One region of the Paenibacillus sp. FSL H3-0302 genome, then DNA from elsewhere that is predicted to be linked to it. Evidence: predicted binding sites of a transcription regulator. Region 1 holds the regulator's gene; each other region holds the start of a gene.

Evidence for each region. Region 1 encodes LexA, which represses DNA repair genes until DNA is damaged. Its sites were predicted from a motif close to CGAACATATGTTCG; they were not measured.
Region 2: a site for LexA is predicted at 2,871-2,884, ahead of MHH50_RS22930 (ImmA/IrrE family metallo-endopeptidase). Genes of this name have one in related genera too.
Region 3: a site for LexA is predicted at 2,217-2,230, ahead of recA (recombinase RecA). Genes of this name have one in related genera too.

What each region holds. Positions count from the first base shown of each region.
Region 1 is NZ_CP150284.1:3,869,579-3,874,386, reverse strand. It holds gene MHH50_RS17170 (methyltransferase domain-containing protein) at 1-535, shown strand, start outside; gene MHH50_RS17165 (hypothetical protein) at 536-1,114, opposite strand; gene MHH50_RS17160 (hypothetical protein) at 1,337-1,717, opposite strand; gene MHH50_RS17155 (L,D-transpeptidase) at 1,868-2,206, opposite strand; gene lexA (transcriptional repressor LexA) at 2,386-3,012, opposite strand; gene MHH50_RS17145 (LysM peptidoglycan-binding domain-containing protein) at 3,265-3,678, shown strand; gene MHH50_RS17140 (DUF896 domain-containing protein) at 3,788-3,997, shown strand; gene MHH50_RS17135 (hypothetical protein) at 4,047-4,568, shown strand; gene MHH50_RS17130 (HAD family hydrolase) at 4,603-4,808, shown strand, end outside.
Region 2 is NZ_CP150284.1:5,159,265-5,164,072, reverse strand. It holds gene MHH50_RS22955 (hypothetical protein) at 1-290, opposite strand, end outside; gene MHH50_RS22950 (sigma-70 family RNA polymerase sigma factor) at 287-781, opposite strand; partial or broken gene MHH50_RS22945 (phosphomethylpyrimidine synthase ThiC) at 1,111-1,248, opposite strand; gene MHH50_RS22940 (DUF3139 domain-containing protein) at 1,345-1,680, opposite strand; gene MHH50_RS22935 (hypothetical protein) at 2,042-2,203, opposite strand; gene MHH50_RS22930 (ImmA/IrrE family metallo-endopeptidase) at 2,270-2,821, opposite strand; gene MHH50_RS22925 (YjfB family protein) at 2,985-3,161, opposite strand; gene MHH50_RS22920 (hypothetical protein) at 3,311-3,460, shown strand; gene MHH50_RS22915 (NucA/NucB deoxyribonuclease domain-containing protein) at 3,542-3,979, opposite strand; gene MHH50_RS22910 (cytidine deaminase) at 4,080-4,496, shown strand; gene MHH50_RS22905 (glycosyl hydrolase) at 4,671-4,808, shown strand, end outside.
Region 3 is NZ_CP150284.1:4,166,078-4,170,885, forward strand. It holds gene MHH50_RS18370 (RecX family transcriptional regulator) at 247-972, opposite strand; gene recA (recombinase RecA) at 1,083-2,147, opposite strand; gene MHH50_RS18380 (competence/damage-inducible protein A) at 2,448-3,734, opposite strand; gene pgsA (CDP-diacylglycerol--glycerol-3-phosphate 3-phosphatidyltransferase) at 3,843-4,430, opposite strand; gene MHH50_RS18390 (YajQ family cyclic di-GMP-binding protein) at 4,586-4,808, opposite strand, start outside.

The DNA of each region.
Region 1 (4,808 bases):
GCAAGAGTCTGCATGTAAAGACGGTCTTAACATAGCCTTTAGATCGGCAACGCTACAAGATGCAGATGTATTAGCGGACGGATATGACTGGATTTTTTGCCATAATGTGCTTGAATATCTCGATGATCCAAAACAATTGTTAATGGACATTAGTAAAAAACAAAATGAAAACGGAATGCTTTCTCTTATAACTCATAATCCAGTGGCAAAAGTGATGAAAAAAGCCGTTATGAATAAAGATCCTATGGGGGCTATAGACAGTATTGGAAACACGCAGGAATATAGCGGCATTATTCAAACAGACATTACCATCTATACAAAAGATCAATTAGTGGAATGGCTCGCGGAGTGTGGTTATGAGATTAGAAGTATATACGGAATACATAATATCTACGGATATATTGTGGATAATGAAATAAAAATGGATGAGCAATGGCATGTAGAAATGGTGGAGCTAGAGCTTAAGTTAAGCAGTTTATCTCCATACAAGGACGTTGCTATTTTCACACATCTTATTGCGCAAAAAACAACTTAATTATTCAGATACGATTGACCTGAACAGTGCATGTAATTGTTGTACTTGGGAGTAAGCTTCCTTGTACTGGTTGTCGGATTGTTGAATAGGCAATAAACCCGGCAAGAAGGAGATACAATACACAGGCGTTTCTTTGCTGTTCATATATATTTTAAGCGTAAGCTCTTCTATCACATTAGCTTCTTCATCGGTGTCCTTAAGGACATTAATATCTGCACTTGTTGCAGTAGTTTTGCTGTTTTGATGTCTTTTGGATACTTTTGAAAGGGTAAGTGCGTTAACCACAATCTCGGATCCCATTACATTATCAAAAGAGTATAGCTTTGCTACTGCTTTTTTGTTACTCTTCGGATTTTTGGTACCGATTGCCAATTTTTTATTAGGCTCGTTAAGTGCGATCAAGTGAGATTGATTGGGGGGAATGAATGTTTTGGTGAAGCTGATGTTAAAAGATGAGGTCGCATTAACTAGCTTAGAAATTTCAGATGAAGCAGATAGCGTTTTCAATTTTATAATGGCGGCACTTAGAATTAAAACAACTCCTAAAATAGCAAATAAGTACATCAAGATAATCAGCATATAATCACACCTCCTAGTTATCTCATTAGACTCAAATTGTTGCTTATTGAAAGATATGCCTGAATGATCTCCACTAGTATCTTTTAAAAGGGAAATTCGTGGAATTATAGGATCGGCTTCACGATTAACCCAAAAAAAGCACCCAGAGAAACCTTCCGATTCTGCAAATGATGCAAAATTGGGGGTTGCTGCAAGGGTGCTTTTTAAGATGATTATGAAAACCTATAGAAAATTGAAGGCAGTGATATGATCGGTATAAACAATCAGCTGTTTGTATTCGATCGGAGTCCCATAACTAGCATAAGGTCTTACAGTAACGTCATTGAGGACAACAAAGTTATAGCTGAAATTTTTATCAGGGTGTTCTGCTCCCAAATAAGATATGTATTCGTCTACAATTACATCATCCATCAAAGATTTTAAATCAAATACATCCTCTTTGTTGGAGACGGTTGGAGAGACGATTCCCTGAATGCTGCCAAAAGAGGTGAGCAAATTCACTTTTTTTCCACTAGCTTGTTCATCATTTAAAAGTAAACCGGACAGCTTACCCAGTGCATCGACTTTAAAATCGACGAGGGTTCTAATTTTTGAATTATTCAAACTAAACACATCCTTTTCAATTTGCAATCCTGTTAACAATATTCGACATATAATCACCAAACTCCTAGTATGCTAATGAAAAAATACTTACTTATGTAATGACCCCCATTTTTTAATGTGATTTGGGGGTTGCCGAGCCTCCATTCGAATTTAATTTCTTATCGTTACTCGTGTGCCTATAGGGACAATAGCAGCGAGTGCTAACACATCCTCGTTGTACATCCGGATGCAGCCGTGGGACACCTCTTTCCCAATGGAGGAAGGGTCATTGTTTCCATGAATTCCGTAGTGTGGTTTAGACAGTCCCATCCAAAACACACCGAAGGGACCCCCTGGGTCGGGTTGTTTGTTAATAATAGTGAATTCACCCACTGGGGATTGGGTTAACATCTTACCGATGCCGACAGGGAAACCTCTAATCACAATATCATTGTCCAGAAGATATAACATTCGTTGGGTCAGATCTACAATAATTCGGTAGTTGGGCATTATACGCAACACTCCTTTCTAATTAGGATATGAGCAGAACGCCTAAAGGGTTATTCATAGAAAATGGCCATTTTAGCCATTGGGAACAAATGTTCGTAAGTGGTTGGAAAAGCAAAAAAAACGTAGAAAAAAGGCTGTTCCGCATATGCGGAACAGCCTTTTATGTTAGAAGTGCATACTTAGTGGATATCTCGAAACAATCCGATGACTCTTCCGAGAATAGTTACGCGATTAAGGCGAAGCGGCTCATAAGCTGGATTCTCCGGCTGAAGCCGTATATGATCACGTTCCTTGTAAAAGGTCTTAACGGTTGCTTCATCTTCTTCGGTCATGGCTACAACGATATCTCCGTTGTCCGCTGTTTGTTGTTGGCGAACAATCACATAGTCACCATTCATAATGCCTGCGTCAACCATACTATCACCCATGACAGACAGCATAAATACTTTGTTGTCACCTACATAGTGAGTAGGAAGTGGGAAGTAGTCTTCGATATTCTCTGTAGCAGTGATAGGTACCCCGGCGGTAACTTTACCTACGACAGGAATCCGTGAGATGGTCTGCGCGAATTGGTGAACATTCTCTGAATCCTCTTGGCCTAGTAATTCTATTGCACGTGGCTTCGTTGGATCTCGACGAATAAGTCCCTTCTTCTCAAGCCGGTCCAAATGACCGTGAACTGTGGAGCTGGAAGCAAGGCCAACAGCTTCTCCAATTTCCCGGACGGAAGGTGGATAACCCTTGCTGCGGACTTCGCTTCGTATAAATTCCAGGATCGCCAGCTGGCGACTTGAAATCTTTGACATTGGAATCAACCCCATATAGTAATGTTTGGGAAAATTATAACATAGAACTACCGTTCGCACAAACATAAGTTCTAACTATTATAAATATTAATCTGCTAGAGTTAAAAAATGGTAGACAAATGATAATAAAATGAACCGCTTGAGTCTCTCAAAAAAAAAGAGAACAATTGTTCTGAAATAGTATTGAACAAAACACATGTTCGTGTTATTATAAATTCGAAAGTAAGAACAAGTGTTTGGAGGATGATGATTATGCTAAAATACAGTACATACCGCAGCATCTACGACAAGGCCCCAGTGGTTGAATCTATAGGACATAATGACGTTGCCCGTAATTCCGCTAAGGTGAAAGAGATAACGGAACGTTTGCTTGGAGGGATGATTTCGTTGTTCCGTCAAGATTTCTTTATTAAGTTAATATTGATTTTCGTGCTAGTATTATCTGGCCTAACAGTAGTGGGAAATGTGTTTGCAGGATCGACGACTATAATGAAGGAAGAGAAGCGGATTGTGGTTGAACGTGGAGATACACTATGGAGTATTGCTCTTAAGAATAAACCAGCTGATATGAAGACAGTTGTTTATATAGAAGGAATTAAACGTTCAAGTGGGATTAAGAGTAGTCAAATTAACGCTGGAGACATACTTACTTTACCTATTTATTAATTTTCTGAGAACATAATAGAATGACCAGTAGAGCTTGCAGGGAGTAGACCTTGACAAGCTCTTTTTCTCATGGCAGAGTTAGAATTAATTTATAGGGGGAGGGAAAGTATTGAATATTGATGAGTTGGTCGCGCGAATTAACGAATTGGCACGCAAACAGAAGAGCGTAGGCCTTAATCAAGAGGAAGTGGCGGAACGCGCCAAGCTTCGTGAAATTTACCTGGGGAATATCCGCAATAACTTCCGAGCACAATTAAATACTATTGAAGTAGTAGATAACGATGAGCATGAACAAGGTAACAAGGGGCTTAAACATTAGCTCGCTGTTCCTTTTCATAGATATTTCAGGATGACTAGGGGGAACGCACATGGCCCGTTCTTGGGAAAGAATGGTTCAACGCAACACACAGCAAATCAACAAGCAAAGAAAGAAACAAGGCAAGGATACGATTTATGCCTCTAAATCTCCTACCCAGAATGCCGAAGTCTTTAAAGGTCGCAACATTGCATTTCCGGTAGTGTTAGTGATACTTGGCACTATGTTTTGGGTAGTTGGTTCTATTGATCAGGCCAAAGGCAATGGCATGCTGGCTAATTGGCTGGGAGTAGTACTGTACTATTTGCTGGCAGCGCTATTGTTCTTCCGTCGTCCGTACTTGAAGGTGGAAAAAGCAAGACTGTCCACTATTAAATTCAATCGCGAACGCGGACTTCCAGCTGCAGATATTGAGAAAATCACCCTTTCGCGTGGAGCTGTAGTCATTAAGCACAAAGGGAAACGTACGAAATGGATTTTCACAAAACTTATGAATCGCTATGATACTAATGCGATGAGTACACGATTAGAAGCATTCGCTAAAGCTCACAACATTGAAGTAGTTCACGAATAGAACTAGACCAGTTAAAGGGAGAGGGAGACCTGTAATGCCAATTTCTGCTGTACTATTTGACCTTGATGATACATTGTTGTGGGATGATCGGAGCGTCGAAGAAGCATTTCGATTTGCTTGTGAAGCCGCCGGGGATACGATCGATCCACAAGAACTAGAAGTTGCAGTTCGTAAGGAAGCAAGTAGCTTGTATGAATCTTATGAGACGTTCCCATTTACAAAGATGATCGGAATTAATCC
Region 2 (4,808 bases), 1.3 Mb from region 1:
ATGCTGCCGGATGTAGCTGTGCCTGAATTGCCAGCATTGCTTGCTCCCGGAGTTACCTGGGCAACCTGCCCTGGGGAGCTCTGACTGTTCAACTGCTGCCATATACTAGGCCCAGCCAGACCGATTCCTGCGGCGAGCACGACACTTGCCGCGATATAAACGGTTTTGCGCGGACGCTTCCGCTCCTGCCGCTGCTCTATTTTATTGAACAATTCTTTTTTCATCTCTTCACCTGGTTTCATCGAATCCACCGCTTTCTTATATGTTGTTCGAAACTGATCTTCCTTCACTGTGGTTCCGCTCCTTCCAGCTCCAGTTTTAACAGTTGCCGTCCCCGCTGAAGTCTCATCTTCACGGCAGACTGACTAATCTGCAGAATCTTGCTGATCTCCTGGATGGGATAGTCCTCGTAATAATAAAGATGGATTACGGTTTTATACTTCATGGGCATCGCCATAACTAACTGCAGCAGAGCCCAATCCTCGGGGCTGTCTGCCGCAATTGGCTCAGCGCTCTCCAGCTTAACCTCGCGCTTGCGCCAGCCTCTGCCCAGTAGTGTTTTACAATGGTTGGTGATTACCCGGATCAGCCATGCCTTCTGATGTTCGGCATCTTTGAACTCCGGCGCTTTTTCTATTAGCTTGATGAAGGTATCCTGAGTGGCTTCTTCGGCATCTTGCCGGCTGCCTAGATGGACCAAAGCGATCCGGAACAGCATATCTGCGTAGATTTCGTAACTCTTCATCACATGATTTCCCGGCCGGGTCATGGATCGCTGCATGATACTGTGCCCCCCTTTACCTATAACACCATTTAGGACGGCATTAGGTCACATTTTGTTCCTGAGAAAATTCCTTATGTTTGAGCGTAAAGAATGCCTATTCATAAATTATCTCCAGAGGCTTACGGACTCAAAAGTCGTTATTTGCATATTTATAGGCTTTTGAGCAGGTTCGCGGACTTCAGTGACGCTATTCCTTAAAAAGGAGGTCTTATATGGTGTTTTTCATGCCAATAAAGGCTATGGGGTCCGCTACACTTTGAAATGGAGTGTTATACCGCGCATAAGATCAACTGTGTCCGATAGCTGCTAAGAACCACGCCAATGTTATCTGTAGTCAGTGGACCTAATGTATAAAAAGGGGCTTCGTTACAAGTTTCAAGTTGCTTATCCATACTCTCTTTAGTCAAGTGCATCGGCACATGTTCTGGACCCTCTACCATCACCTGTCTACGCAAACGATGTTTACCTATTTAGAGCAGGGAAGATCAAAAAAACGCGTTTGCCCAAGCAGCAAAGTGCTGACTGCTGGACAAACGCGTCTTTTTTATAGGGCAACTCCTTCACGGGAGATTCTCCTCGATATGTTTATATGTATAGCTAGGATCATTACCTTTAACAGGAGCCCTGCTGTATTGAAAGATCCTTCCATTTTCTTTTCGATAAAAGTATCTTGCGTAGGGTTCGTCTGCAAAAATCACCGTGGTACTTACGAGGGGAGCTTTGGCAATCTGGGTGTATACTTTATCAAAATCTTCTTTCTTATAATTTCTCGTCTCTACTAGATAATGAATGACTTCTCTGTTCATATGATTTTGGAAGGAGTGGAGGGCTAAGGATGTTATTCCATAGATTAAAAGGATTAGAACGATGAAGATTAGTTTTGTTTTTTTCTTCATTAATTCCCTCCATATAAATAATTTGTATATAGTATAAGATAATATACTGAGACTGGTATGTCATTCATAGATATATGACGCAGGAGGAAGAGAAAATACTGGAGCTGGAGCAGCAAATTAAGATGCTGGAGGACCAGGTAAGTCCAAGGCTGCCGGGGTGGAAATCTTATGGTTTTTAATATGGGGTTTTGTCGGTATATTCATTATTCTAGTTCTTATTGGTGATACAGTTTGTATTTGCATAACAGATTATACAAAAAGGCAGCAAATAACAATAGTAATCCAGGCATAAGCGAACGAAGAATTGCCGGGACATACTATATTTGCTGCCTTTTAACTTATGAAGAATAATGATTCTCTTTTAGTCCTCTTTGGGTTCTTGCAATAAAATGGAGAAGGTCCCCGTTTCGTGATCCACCTCAATCGTCTCAATGCCCACGAAATCCGGGATTTCGGGGTGTACTGCATCTACATTATAATCCGGATGAGTCAGTAATAATTCAATTACTTTAATGGCTTCCATGTCGTTCCCCCTCACGAGAAATTCCACCATAAATGAATATGCAGAGCACTATTGCAACTAAGCTTATTATCTCCGTGATCCGTTGCGAATATGTGTCAGTCGTTCTTCGTTTCTTCCCATCACGGCCAATAATTGCCCTTGGAACACACGTCTTTGGATCTGATCAATCCGCTGTAAGGCTAGCTCGGCAGGAACTTGAAATTCTGCTGCGAGATAGGAGATGGCATCCTCCCGTTGCTCAGGCAATGTCATGCGGGAGATCATGGAGTAAGGCATCGCCGCATACAAGATAAAACGCTCGGATTCATCCTCCTGTGCCCGCGTGAAATGCTCTGGCATCAAGGTCTGATTATCACTGCCATGGCGAAGGAGGTGACACAGTTCATGAAGAAACTCTAGCCGTTGAAGATTGGCTGGAAGGCGGTTGTCGATAAACAGGCTGTACATCCCTGCAGACGCTTCAATGCTCTTGCTTCTCACATCCAAATAATGAACCCAGATATTAAGCCGCTCTGCAATATACGATATTGAAATTTGTGAGGGCTGATGAAGATTTAATCGCTTGTATAAATCCTCCGTCCATTTCTCAAGCACAGTCATTTGATAATATGATTTCATGTTCTCCAACTTATTCACCTCGTTTAAAATCACTAATAAATCACTAATGGGATCGTATGTTCGCATAAATGCGCAAAAGAAAAGCCCGAAGGGCTATGTAGAGTAAAAAAATGCTAAGGATACACAAGAACATTCGTTCTCATGTATCCTTAGCATAAAGCAATTACACACTAATATCAAGTGTTTTTCCTAAATTAGGAGCAACGCTTTTGCCCAGCATTTCCACCATGGTTTGGCTCTGGGTTTCAGCCTGATTCTTGGCAATATTCATGACCTGTATCCCTACATTTTGAGCTAAGGATGCTTGGCTCATTGCCATTGATAATGCAGCTATATCCATATTGCACCTCCTTTGTGTATATCCTGTTTATCGACTGTCCACCTTCAATTCATTAGGTGATTGGCATTTGTTTGCCAATTCGCCCAAACGGCTTATCTCCTTTTTACATATCTTGTGCTGTAGTCATTAATCATTAGGAGGAATTGAAAATGGGAATGGAACATGGTTGTGGTTGTAACGTAGGTCCGGTAGTAAGTCCAGCATCAGTAGGTCCGGTGTGTAGTCCTTGGACTTCAACAGGAGCAATTCTGGTACTTTTCATCTTGCTGGTTATCATCACTAAAGCTTGCTTATTCTAAGTTAGCTGATGTGCAGTGTAGCCCCATCTGGCGAATGCCAGGTGGGGCTATTCTATTGCCTGGGGCTGGTCAGACAGACCGTTATTTAAACATAAATTCTACCCGGGTTCCGTCTGCATAATCCTCCAGCTGATTGCCAACCCAGCTTCCTGCCCCGCGGTTATCGCTTGGCGTTATGTATTCAATGTCGGCACCAACGCCGCCTTCCTTACACATAGCCATTGGCCATTCATCCCGGTCATACCCCTTTTTAGTGGGAATCCCTTTTAAGGACTCTTTACGGTTCTCTTCAGCCTGCTCTCGGTTAATCGTACATGTGGCGGATTCACCTTTCGCAATGGCATCCTGAATATGCTTGGCGGTCTCAGGATAGCGGTCTGATGGGAAGGTTAGCTGAACAACACTCGAATCGGATGGAGACGAGGGGTCTGTAGGCTCTCCGTTTTGTTCAAACCAGTAACTAGCCAAAGCAAGTAATGCAACAATGATGAGACTGGAGATCCATTTTTTTACTTTCAATTCTGCTCCTCCTTTTTTGGCACTTAAAATAGTATATCTTATATCATAATTCAGTGCGATTTAATATAATTAGGTAAAATAAAGGAGGACGGAACTGGATATGGAGTACATAATTACCATTGAGGATCAGACGCTTATTGCGGCTGCCGAAGATATAATTACCAGGCGTTATGAATGGGGACGGCACCATGTGGGTGCAGCGCTTCGTACTAAAACAGGAGAGATTTTTACAGCGGTACATGTGGAAGCCAGCATGGGGAGGATTACAGTCTGTGCAGAGGCGATGGTGATTGGCAAAGCGATATCCGAAGGTTATAAGGAATTTGATACGATTGTTGCGGTAAGGCATTCTGACCCAGACAGCGAGGAAAAAGAGATTAAAGTAGTCTCTCCCTGCGGCATGTGCCGAGAGTTAATTGCGGATTATGGAATAGACTGCAAGATAATTGTATCGGAGGATGACCGATTAGCTAAATATGAAATCACTGAACTATTGCCTTTAAGGTACACGAGATAAGAAAAAAAGTAATGAGGAGCCGCGGAGCTCCTTTTTTTGTTGAGCCGTGAATTTATTCAGCAGTTCCTTATATCGTCCCAACTTATTTTACAACTTCATGTCCATTCGCTGAGTTCATGTCATTATTGTCCCCATACTATAACTTAAAAAGATTTAAAAGGATGGTGAGAATAGATGGAGCAGCGGATTATTCGTCAGATGGTTGATTCAGCATCAAGGTTCGTGGGCGATGTGCAGTGGCAGATGGCTTTTCGCAGATTACAAATGGCTCCGGCGGATTCGGGGCTGTCGTCCTCGGCTCAGCTATTGCTG
Region 3 (4,808 bases), 300 kb from region 1:
TCATCACCATACAAAAAACCGGTAAACAACCGATTGCCATACTGCACATGCTGCACATGCACACTGCCCGCCTTATCCGGCGATTACATTTCATATGAGTTGTACGTGAACCGTTTAAAACAGTCTCCTTTTTGGGAAGGAAAAAGGATTCTAATTTTATGCCGATTCATGTTATATTTTATTATTTATAAAAAGACATTGTCAAGAGAGTCGATATACGCATTAATGTCAAGAGAATCAGTGATTCTAGTAAAACTCCTCATCTTCACCTTCATAATTGTCTTCCGCAAGTAAAGTATTGATCACTTGGCGAACCATATCGCCCGAAAATCCACGGCGCATAAGGAAGGCTCCAGTCTTTCTTCGCTTATCTGAAGCTTCTCCACGGATGAGATTCCATTTCTTGCGCCCAGTTTCGAGTGCGCTCTCCAGCTCTTGTTCAGGAGTAATATTCTCCAAAGCTTCCGATATAAGGGTTTTGTCAATCCCTTTCTCACGTAGCTCTTGTCGAATCCACATCTTCCCTTTCCGCTGGTTCGCTATTCGTTGCTCTGCCCATTGCTTAGCATATAAAGGGTCATCAAGAAGTCTTTCCTCCTGCAGCCGCTGCACCACTTCCGCAATAATAGTCTCTCCTATTTCCTTCTGGCGTAAACGGCGAGTCATTTCCATAGCGGTGCGTGGTTTACGTTCTAGATAACGGAGGCCTTCTACATAAGCTCGTTGACGCTCATCAGCTACAACAATTTCAACCAAATCAGCCTTCATAAAAGAATTACCAGTAATCATTCGATATTTAATCATGACGTCCTCGTGCACAGTCATGTTATATGCTCCGAAATGTATGATATAACGGTGGTCAGATTTCTTTTGACGTTCTACTTTAGTGATCTCTAAGAGTTCTCCTTCAGGAAAATCCGATAACACCTGCTCATCTTGTTCTTCTGCTTCAAAATCCAGTTGTATTACCATAGTTGTTTGTCACCTCGTAGCAATAGATCGGTTATCGTCTTACTTTCATTACTTGTTAAGAAAAGACACCCTGCAACAATCAATCACAGGGCGTCCTATTGCTTAATATACTATTCGATTTCGAGAAGCAATTTCTCTTCTTCTTCTTGCTCTGCAATAATATCTTCATTCTTCGGCGCAGCAACAATAGTGGATAAATTACTTGCTTCACGGATCTTATTCTCAATAATAAGGGCAATATCCTGATGTTCCTTCAAAAACTGTTTAGCATTCTCACGGCCTTGACCGAGACGCTCGCCTTCGTAGGAATACCATGCACCACTCTTATTCACGATATCCATTTCAGTACCGATATCTACAAGACTTCCCTCTTTAGAAATCCCTTCACCGTACATGATATCAACATCAGCCTGTTTAAATGGAGGAGCTACTTTATTCTTCACAATCTTGATCTTAGTACGGTTACCAACCACATCGTTCCCCATCTTGATGCTCTCTACGCGACGTACATCTAAACGTACAGAAGAGTAGAATTTCAATGCACGACCACCCGGAGTTGTCTCAGGGTTACCGAACATAACACCGATCTTCTCACGAAGCTGGTTGATAAAGATAGCGATCGTATTGGATTTGCTAATGGCACCAGAAAGCTTACGAAGCGCTTGAGACATCAAGCGAGCCTGCAATCCGACGTGGGAATCACCCATATCGCCTTCAATTTCAGCCTTAGGTACCAAAGCAGCAACGGAGTCAACGACAATAATATCAACGGCTCCACTACGAACAAGTGCTTCGGCGATTTCCAGCGCTTGTTCACCCGTGTCTGGCTGAGAAAGCAGCAATTCATCGATATTTACGCCCAAGTTACGTGCATATTTCGGATCAAGCGCATGCTCGGCATCGATAAATGCAGCTTGTCCGCCTTGTCTTTGCACTTCTGCAATAGCATGAAGAGCAACTGTTGTTTTACCTGAAGATTCCGGTCCATATACTTCAATAATACGTCCCTTTGGAAGTCCGCCTATACCTAACGCAATATCAAGTGCCAAAGATCCGCTAGGTACAACTTCCACTTGCATATGCGTGGATTCTCCCAGTTTCATTACCGAACCTTTACCAAATTGTTTTTCTATTTGACGAAGCGCCATATCAAGCGCTGCACGACGATCTGACAATCAGACCACTTCCTTCACTGTTTATAGTAATATAATAACGTGTTTTTAAGGTCTTGCCAAGCTTTTTTTCGAACATACATTCGTTTTTTTTGTCTTGGGCGTTATTTATCCCTTTTATTGTAAGCCTCCCTCCGGAGATAGAAGTTAATTAAATTCCCCACTTCACCGGACATCAACGACTTATGATCATGAGTAGCCATCGTGATCAAAATCTCTGCAAATATACAAAAAACCGCAGCAAAGAAATCTCAGTGCCACGGTTCTTCCGTATGTGTTTATTATAACTGGGCTAATCTCCCATTACAAGTCTGAACCCTCAAGAGGTGTCTCCACCTTGCGTTCCTCAAGTCTCCGCCACAGACGATACAGCAGAGCCTTTACAGTACGCAACCGGATATTTTCCCGTGTACCTTTAAGATTAAGCTCATAGACCTCTGTCTTACGTCCCCGTTCAGCCAAGCCGATAAATACAAGTCCAACAGGCTTGCGTTCAGAATAACCCGGTCCGGCTACACCTGTAACAGATAAGCCGAAATCACTGTCTGCAATCATTCTCACTTGGTCAGCCAACACCTCGGCAACTTCTCGACTTACGGCTCCAGGAGCATTGGGTCCCTCCAAATAAGCACTTGGCACATTCAGTAGCTTTTTCTTTAGGTCATTCGAATAGCAGACGATTCCGCCGGCAAACATCGATGCACTGCCTGGAATATTTGTTATGCTCTCCATCAGCAAACCTCCGGTGCAGCTCTCTGCCGCACTTAAGGTCAGGCCGGCATCCGCCATCCAATCCACAATCAATTGCTCCAGCGGCACATCAATGTTCGCATACAAATGTTCCGGCAAAATCTCCTTGATTTGTTGTTCCAGTATCTCCAGCTTTTTTGTAGCTTCATGCTCAGAAGGGGCCTTTGTCGAAATACGAACAGTTACCTCTCCCTCTTTGGCATACGGAGCAATCGTTGGATCAGTCTGACTGCGAATCAGTTCGATGAGCTTGTCCTCCAGCAGTGATTCTCCGATGCCGGCAAATTTGAGCATTTTTGAATAAAGCGGTGTTTCGTTCGTCAAGGCGTGCTGCTGTAGCCACGGTACTGCTTTATCTACGAACATCGGTTTCATCTCACGAGGTGGACCTGGAAGCACAATATAATATTTCTTCTCATGCTCAAAAGCAATCCCAACCGCAAGACCGATTTCATTCGGCAACGGTGTAGTTCCTTCAATTATAAGTGCCTGTTTGCGGTTATTTTCGGTCATAACGATCTTACGATCATCAAAGAAGCGTTGTACATGATCCATCGCCAAACGATCAATATGGAGCGTTCTACCTAGCGATGCAGCCAGTGCGTCTTTAGTCAGATCATCCTCAGTGGGGCCAATTCCGCCCGTAAAGATAATAACGTCGGCCCGACTCTGAGCGATCTCGATGGCTTGCTGCAGGCGGCTGCTGTTATCACCGACAACGGTTTGAAAGTATACATCGATCCCGATGGCAGCTAGCTCTATAGACAAAAACTGGGCATTACTATTCACGATTTGACCGAGCAAAAGCTCTGTCCCTACTGCAATAATCTCCGCTTTCATACCTGGCTTTCGCCTCCTCGTTATAATGTAGGTACACTGCTTTTGGATTTCAAAAAAGGTAATAGGTGCTTCACCTATTACCTTTCCTTGTATATCCAGCTTACATGCTTACGCATTATGCAGCTGTAGCAGATCCTTATTCTTCACAAAATAATCAATTCCAGAATAAATAGTGATCAGCGCTGCGGCCCAAATAGCAATATCGTCTACAGGAATACTGACAAATTGAAATGGGAAATTATTCAACAACAGCAGTGAGATCGCAACAATTTGTACAACCGTCTTTATCTTGCCCCATTTGCTGGCGGCAACCACTTTTCCCTCTAGCAATGCAATCTGGCGAAGTCCGGTGACTGCAAACTCACGACTGATGATTACAATAGCAATCCATGAATCGCATCTGCCCAGCTCCACAAGTGAAATCAGAACTGCAGATACCAGCAGTTTGTCCGCAAGTGGATCAAGGAGTTTACCGAGATTGGTGACCATATTATATTTCCTAGCAATGTAGCCGTCTATTCCATCCGTGCTGGCCGCAAGCAAAAAGATTACAGCTGCTACCAAATGATTAACAGATAGCTGAAACGAGCCCCAATGTATCGGTTCTGGATAAAAACTGAAATCCACCAGTAAAAAAAACATCATAATCGGGATCAGGCAAATACGAGCTAGCGTGATGCGGTTGGGCAAATTCACTGAAGTTTTCCTCCCCTAAATCGTTCATACAAATTGCCTAAATCAGGCTAATCCATTTCTACTTAAGCAAGTATATTATAGCAATAAATAGGTGTCAAAAAAACAGAAAGCACCCCGCGTTGTTAGTGCTAATAAGCACTGCGGGGCACAAAATTCTATTTCATGTTCATGAATTGTAGATCCAGCGGCAAATCAGCTTTACGCAAGATCTGAATAATCTGCTGCAAATCGTCGCGGCTCTTACCGGTCACACGAATTTGATCCCCTTGGATTTGGCTCTTCACCTTTAATTTTGAATCACGGATCAGAATATTAATTTTTTTCGCATTCTCCTGATCAATGCCTTGCTTAAGCCCTAAACGTTGACGTACAGATCCC